2 regions of the Paenibacillus sp. FSL R5-0928 genome follow, and region 1 is predicted to be linked to the other one. Evidence: predicted binding sites of a transcription regulator. Region 1 holds the regulator's gene; the other holds the start of a gene.
The links. Region 1 encodes Rex, which represses fermentation and respiration genes when NADH is low (regulators of the CRP and FNR family bind a similar motif). Its sites were predicted from a motif close to TTGTGAAATATTTCACAA; they were not measured.
Positions count from the first base shown of each region.

Region 1 (3,899 bases):
CGAAACGGACAGCTTCCTGCTCTGCGCCAGATCTTACAGTCGTCAGGCAGTGAAGAGGCTTCAGAATGGAGCGGAGTCATCGATCGGATCTACCCGGATCTGCTTACTGTCAAAGAAACCTGGGATGCACTCAGCGACAAGCTGTTCAGCCTTTTGCCGGAACGCAGTGATGCAGCAGCAGGGGAAGCGGGACAACTGGTTATGCGTTTGCTTCCCGCCCGTAAGCCGAAGGATTGGGATGAATTAGTTGCGCTTGAGAACACTATGAATCTGACGTTAAGCGACATCATCCGTAAGGGTGATAAAATGCTTAATGAGATGCGTGACCAGGAAAGCCAATCCTCAGCAGACAGTCTTGTTACTGATATTAGCGGTTTATTTAAGGATTTGGCTTCCATACGTGAGCAAGTAAGATTCTTTATGGGGCTGAATGACGATAATGTAGTATATTGGCTGGAGGCAAATGGAAATTACCGCAGCAAATCACTGCAGATGTATGCCGTCCCTGTGGATGTTAGCAGCCAGCTTAAAGAGTTGTTCTTCGATAAGAAAAAAAGCATCGTGCTTACCTCGGCGACGCTGTCTGTAGATAAATCTTTTCAGTTTATGATTGATAATCTCGGACTTAACGAAGCTGCGGAAGAGGGACGTCTAATGACTTCACTCCTTCCTTCTCCCTTTAAGTATCGCGAGCAGGCGCTGCTAGTTATACCGCGTGATTTTCCTAGTGTGAAGGGCAGTGTGGGCGATGCTCGATTTGTCGATACACTCGTACAGTCGTTAGCAGAAGCTGCCAAAACAACACGTGGGCGGATGCTGGTTCTGTTTACTTCTTATAAAATGCTGCGTCAGGTATATGATCCGCTTAAAGAGGCTTTGGCCTCACAAGAGATTACGGTGCTTGGTCAAGGCGTGGAAGGTGGCAGCCGGAGCAAGCTGATCCGCCGCTTTCAGGACAGTGCAGCATCCGTTCTGCTGGGGACGAGCAGCTTCTGGGAAGGTGTAGATATTCCAGGTGAAGCACTGACTTGCCTGGCCATCGTGAGACTTCCGTTTCAACCGCCGAATCACCCGTTGGCGGAAGCGAAGTCGGAGTTATTGCAGGCTCAGAAGAAGAATCCGTTCATGAAATTGTCTGTTCCTCAAGCGGTTATTCGTTTTAAGCAGGGATTCGGAAGACTGGTTCGCACGGCGCAGGATCGCGGAATAGTTATTGTTTATGATACAAGGGTTATTGAATCTCATTACGGGAAGTATTTCCTTTATTCATTGCCTGGTCCCAAAATGGAGCATATGCTGACTGATCAAATGGTCCCCCGCATAGCGGAATGGCTAGAGGATGGCGGCGCTTCTTAAAATGCTCGTCTTCAGTTTAGCTCCTCCTTATCCTTAAGGGCGGTAAGTTACAGTACCGCCCTTAATAAGGAGAGGTATACGTTTGAATATGGATTTTCACAAGAACATTACTATTTTTAGGAGGAAAAATATGAAATCGGATAAAATATCAGAAGCCGTTGTTCGCAGACTACCTGTGTATTTGCGTTTTTTGAATGATCTCCAGAATCGCGAAATATTAACAGTTTCCTCTCAGGAACTTGGACAAAAGCTGGATCTTAATCCCGCACAGATTCGTAAGGATTTAGCGTATTTTGGTGACTTCGGCAGAAAAGGTATCGGCTATGATGTAACGTATCTTATTGAGAAAATCCGTCATATTCTGAAGCTGGATCAACAGCTTAATGTAGCTTTAGTAGGGGCAGGTAATCTCGGACATGCCTTGTCTAATTACAATGCATATCTTAAAGATACAATGAAAATCACCGCTATATTTGATTCGTACGCTCCTAAGGTTGGACGTAAGATCAACTCCCTTACTGTGCAACCAATGGATGAACTAGGCAGCACGATTCGTGAGCAAGGTATTCGCATTGCCATTATTACCGTACCTGATTCAGAAGCTCAAAATGTAGCAGATATTCTCATTTCTTCTGGGATTGAAGCGATTTTGAACTTTGCCCCTGTGATTCTGAAGACACCACCGAATATCCGGGTGCATGCAGCTGATTTTACAACTGATCTGCAAAGTCTTGCTTATTACTTGCGGGATGGAAAGGAAGAAAGCGAACATGAACAGCAATAAAACGATAATTAAGGGCGGGTATTTTCTGACTCCGGGAACGGATGAGCCGGTTCTGAGTGGATATATGACTATTGAAGATGATTTAATCACTTACATAGGAAAAGAAGAGCCTCAGATGGAAGCTGGAGTGCAAGTGGTTGATGGCAGTCGTCTGCTGTTCATGCCTGGACTTGTAAACACACATGGTCATGCGGCGATGTCTTTGCTGCGTGGATATGGAGATGATTTAGCGCTACAAGTGTGGCTTCAGGAGAAAATGTGGCCGATGGAGGAAAAGTTCACCGGTGATGATGTATACTGGGGAACCTCCTTATCTGTATTGGAAATGCTGAAGGGTGGAACTACGACCTTCCTCGATATGTATGATCATATGGACCGAGTAGCTGAGGTAGCTGAGTTATCAGGTATCCGTTCCGTATTGATGCGTGGTGTGATCGGGTTATGTCCAGAGGATGTACAGAATCACAAGCTTGCGGAAGCGATTTCTTTTGCCCGTAACTGGCATGGAAAGGCGGACGGTAGAATTACTACTATGATCTCGCCGCACGCCCCTTATACTTGCCCTCCGGACTTCCTGGTTAAGTTCGTGCAGGCAGCGCATGATCTGGATTTACCGATGCATACGCATATGTCCGAAACGAAACGTGAAGTGGAACAAAATGTGGCGGATTACGGGTTGCGTCCTGTAGCTCACTTAGAGAAGCTTGGAATGTTCACACGTCCCTCGATAGTTGCACATGGTGTTCATTTAAATGATGAAGAGATTGAGATCTTGGCTCGCCATAATGTGGGTGTCTCTCATAATCCGGGCAGTAATTTGAAGCTGGCTAGCGGAGTGGCTCGGGTTACTGATCTTCTAAAAGCTGGTGTGAAGGTGTCTCTTGGCACGGATGGCGCGGCAAGCAACAATAACTTGGATATGTTTGAAGAGATGCGGCTTGCAGCTCTCATTCATAAGGGTGTCAGCGGTGATCCAACGGCTGTTCCAGCTCCAGAAGCTCTACGTATGGCTACAGAATATGGCGCCCAGTCCATCTTTTTAAATAATGTAGGTAGACTTGCTGTTGGGATGAAAGCTGATTTCATTGCAATTGATATAGATCAGCCGCATTTGCTGCCACACACAGATCTGTTGTCTCATGCAGTTTACTCTGCTAGCGCTAAGGATGTTGAGCATGTGTGGGTGAATGGTAAACAGGTCATCAAGCATGGACAATGCTTAACCCTGGATGAGGAAGCTATCCGGCGTAAAGCGCAAGAAGCCTTCGAAGGTTTATTGAAGCGTTAAGTCTGGATAATAACGAATAAATAATAGGCTGCGACTTTTTGCTTTTAGCAAAAGTTGCGGCCTTTTGTACATTTTAAAGGCTGGGAAAGCTAGAAAATTATGAAATTTTGGATAAACACGCGGGTGTGTTATATAATCAAAAAAGATATATTACTAGAAAGGGAGCTGTACCTTGAAGAAAAGGAAAAAATGGATCCTCCTGGGGTCAGTTCTGATTCTGCTCCTGGGGTTTGGACTTATCCAGTTCTATGCCTATATTATGAAAGATCAATGGAACGAGCGGGATATCGCCAAGGATGTTGCCAAAACCAGAGCGGGTCTAACAGAGGTAACCAAAGCACAAAAATCGGTTTGGGATGAAAATGCAGTGTACTGGGTTTTAACAGGAAAAAATGAAGCCGGGACTGCTCTTATGGTCTGGGTCCGCTTTACGGTAGATGGAAAATATGCTGAAGGCGACGACGCAGTGTT
Region 1 is NZ_CP150225.1:4,815,358-4,819,256, reverse strand. It holds gene dinG (ATP-dependent DNA helicase DinG) at 1-1,356, shown strand, start outside; gene MKZ16_RS21750 (redox-sensing transcriptional repressor Rex) at 1,487-2,140, shown strand; gene MKZ16_RS21745 (amidohydrolase) at 2,127-3,428, shown strand; gene MKZ16_RS21740 (DUF5590 domain-containing protein) at 3,601-3,899, shown strand, end outside.

Region 2 (3,899 bases), 300 kb from region 1:
ATTATTCAAACCCTTTTTAGGGGATGAGCCCTTTTTTGATGAAGATGATTTGCATACGATATCCTCTTATTTCGTGCCAACCTACCTTAATGATCTACGTCTTCTGGAGCAGTCTAAGCCTTGTAAAGAGTACAAAGATCAGAATATACAGATCTATCAGGAATGGATAGCCGCCCCTGACCTTGTTCTCAAATGGAATGGTGGCCTGACAGAGGGAAGATGGATGACTGGTGTTTATATGGATCACTCCCGCTTTGCTGGCTTAGGACCTTATTTGAAGGACGCAAAGGGGAAGCGAACGTATATGCAGGCTTATGTTCAATAAAAGATACAGATTTGGTGTGACCGAATAGATAAATGTAAGACAAATAACATTACTGATGCCCGTGTGGTAAACAAAAGACAGGTCGATTGTGGGGATTTATCTCCATGATTGACCTTTTTCGTTCAACAAAGAGATACAATTTTCGTGAGTACAATCACAAGTCAAAACTCCTTTCAGGGTTAAGGTGAACAGGTAGAAAAGATTTTTTCAGAACCTGATCACATATCCCGAGGAGGAACTATTATGGAAACTAAACAACCTAATGATAGAATTTCAGATTTACAGCATAAGCAATCGGTGCAACCTGGATTTACTCCAGATGCCCTTGTAAAAGATATTGTGCTGCAATTCCCAAAAGCTGCGGATTATTTCAAGTCTAAACGGATTGATTTCTGCTGTGGAGGCGCCAAACCTCTTGCTGAAGCAGCTGTAGAGCGTGGACTAGATCAAGAGATGATCATTAGTGATCTCAACAAGCTGTTCGAGGAATATCCGGTACCACAAGAAGAACTCGCATGGAACACAGCACCTTCTGCAGAGTTAATCGACCATATTGTGAGTAAACATCACCATTACCTGCGGGAAGAACTGCCCCTGATTAGCCAAAATGTAACTAAGGTATACCGGGTTCATGGCGGAGATTCACCTCATTTAGAAGAGTTATATAGTTTGTTTAATGCACTCAAGGAAGATCTGCTACAGCATACAGCTAAAGAAGAGGAAGATGAGTTTCCGAAATTATTAGCGTATGATGCCAATCCAAGTGAAGAAGGGCTGACCACACTTCGCGAGGCATTATTTGAACTTGAGAGTGAACATGACACAGCAGGCGATATATTGAGACAAATACGCAAAATAACAGATGATTTCACCCCACCGGCTCATGCTTGTACAACCTATCGTTTGACTTATGCCCGGCTAGAGGAGCTGGAGAGCATGACTTTTGAACATGTTCATCTGGAGAATAATATATTGTTCCCTAGATTCCAGTAGAAAAAATGAGTTTTCAAAGAGTCCCTTAGGGGACTTTTTTTATATTTGAGAACAAAGCTTATTTACGTTATTCTTAAATAGACAGTATGCATAACTTACTACAAGCCTGAGACGCTGTGTGGTCATTAGGCGGGACAAGGCGGTGTCACTATGCCCACGAAATATATGTGGAGGTTGTTACTAGGATTAGTCATCGTATTCATAATAGGTGGATGTTCGACTCTTGCTGACGTTAATAATGAAGGGAATAATGGCTTAGCAGGATCAGACGGGCCTACGCTTTCGCTTATCGTTGCGGGAAATGACTTGCTGACCAACCCTTTGGACAAGCAGCTTAGCGAGAGCTACAGAAAAGGGATAACGATCTTTGACCTACTGAAAGGTAGTGGGAAGGCCACCTTTTCTGAGGATAACACAAGCATTCTAACGGTAAATAATATTTCACTCAGTCCAGGAATGAATTGGGAGCTGCAAATGGATGGGGAGACCATTGGATCTGAGGATTGGGGTCGAACCGTCGGGCATGAATCAAAATTAGTAATTACGGCGATGTCTAAGGAACAAGAGGAACCCCTTCAAATTGTGTTGTTGACCGTGAATGGCGGAAGTGAGCAAGTGAATTTGAATCATTCATATGTTATGGGATTTACTGAAGATTTAACAGTGAGAGGTTTGTTGAAGAACAGCAGTGTGGTGCAGTTGACCGAAGACAACAAAAAGGTGTTATCCATTGGTGATTATACTCCTCTTAGCAATGAAGTTTGGAAGATGAAGGTGAATGGGAAGCAGCTGCTTGAGAATGGAATGGACATGAAGCTTAGAGTGCAGGATGAATTGGAGATTTTATTGGCTATACGTTAAAAAAAGTACATAAATGCCAGATCTACGGTTATTCAGAACCTGTGATCTGGCTTTTTTTATTAGAATTTAGAACCTAACAAAGTTGTCTTATTTTTTATGTGAAAACATTCACATTTAATGTGACTGTAATCACAATCTCTCTTAAATTTTGAAATGTATAATTTCATTATGTAGAAGATAAGTTGAAGCAAAGTTCAACAAGAACGGATAAGACTGAGGAGGCACCTAACTATGGCAGCGAAGAGAGAAAAATTAGTATTAGTCGGCAACGGTATGGCAGGCATAGGTACGCTAGAGCAAATATTGAAGCTAGGTGGAGCTTATGACATTACGGTCTTTGGAAGCGAACCTCACCCCAATTATAATCGGATCATGTTGTCCTATGTTCTCGAAGGCAGCAAAACCATCAATGATATCATCCTAAACGACTGGAACTGGTATGAAGATAACAACATTACCTTGCATACAGGAACAACAGTTACGCGAATTGACGAGCATTCCAAGCAAGTAATTGCGGATAACGGTATGGCTGTTTCTTACGATAAAGTGATTATTGCAACGGGTTCGAATTCATTTATTTTACCTGTACCTGGTTGTGATAAGGAAGGCGTGGTGGGTTTCCGGGATATTGCAGATTGTGATGCGATGCTAGCTGCGGCTAAACAATACAACAAAGCGGCGGTAATCGGCGGGGGCTTACTTGGATTGGAAGCGGCAAAGGGTCTTGTGAACCTTGGCATGGACGTTACTGTAGTGCATCTGATGGAAGATCTAATGGAGCGCCAGCTTGATCGTAATGCCTCCTCTATGTTGCAAGCTGAGCTAGAGCGTCAAGGCGTGAAATTTGCTATGGGCAAACAAACAGTAGAATTGACAGGGGAACAGAGAGTAAGTGGTTTACAATTTAGTGATGGCACTACACTTGCAGCTGATTTTGTAGTTATGGCTGTAGGCATCAAACCGAATATAACTGTGGCAAAAGAAAGCGGAATTGCTGTTAATCGTGGGATTGTAGTGGACGATTATTTGCAGACCTCTATGCAGAATGTATATTCCATTGGCGAATGTGCCGAACATCGCGGAGTTTGTTACGGATTAGTAGCGCCGCTCTTCGAGCAGGGTATGGTTCTAGCTAAACATCTCTGCGGAAGCGATACAAATCCATATGAAGGTTCTGTTGTCTCCACCAAATTAAAAATTTCCGGTGTGGATGTATTTTCTGCAGGTGAGTTTATGGATTCCCCTTATCACATTGTAATCTCAAGCAAAGATGAATGGAAGCGAACCTATAAGAAAATTCTGCTCAAAGACAATGTCATTGTTGGTGCAGTCCTGTTCGGGGATGTGACGGAATCGGCTAACCTGCAAAAGTTAGTAAAACAAGGTGCTGTAATGACTGATGAGATTTATACAGAGGTCATGGGTACGGGCTGCTGCGGAAGCGGAGCCAAAAAGAGCACATCTGTAGAAGCTATGGCGGACGAAGAAATCGTTTGTGGCTGTAATGGGGTTACGAAAAAAGCGATTGTGGATGCGGTCATAGAAAATGGTTTTACTACTGTGGACGAGATCAAAGCATGTACAGGAGCGACGCGTTCTTGCGGAGGTTGTAAACCGGTTGTAGAACAAATTTTACAATTTGTCCTGGGTGATAGTTTTGAGCAGTCTGCCAAGCAAGGTATCTGTAGCTGTACAACGCTTAGCCGGGATGAGATTGTTG
Region 2 is NZ_CP150225.1:5,115,369-5,119,267, reverse strand. It holds gene MKZ16_RS23175 (hypothetical protein) at 1-325, shown strand, start outside; gene ric (iron-sulfur cluster repair di-iron protein) at 623-1,318, shown strand; gene MKZ16_RS23165 (hypothetical protein) at 1,469-2,179, shown strand; gene nirB (nitrite reductase large subunit NirB) at 2,411-3,899, shown strand, end outside.
Region 2: a site for Rex is predicted at 2,276-2,293, ahead of nirB (nitrite reductase large subunit NirB). Genes of this name have one in related genera too.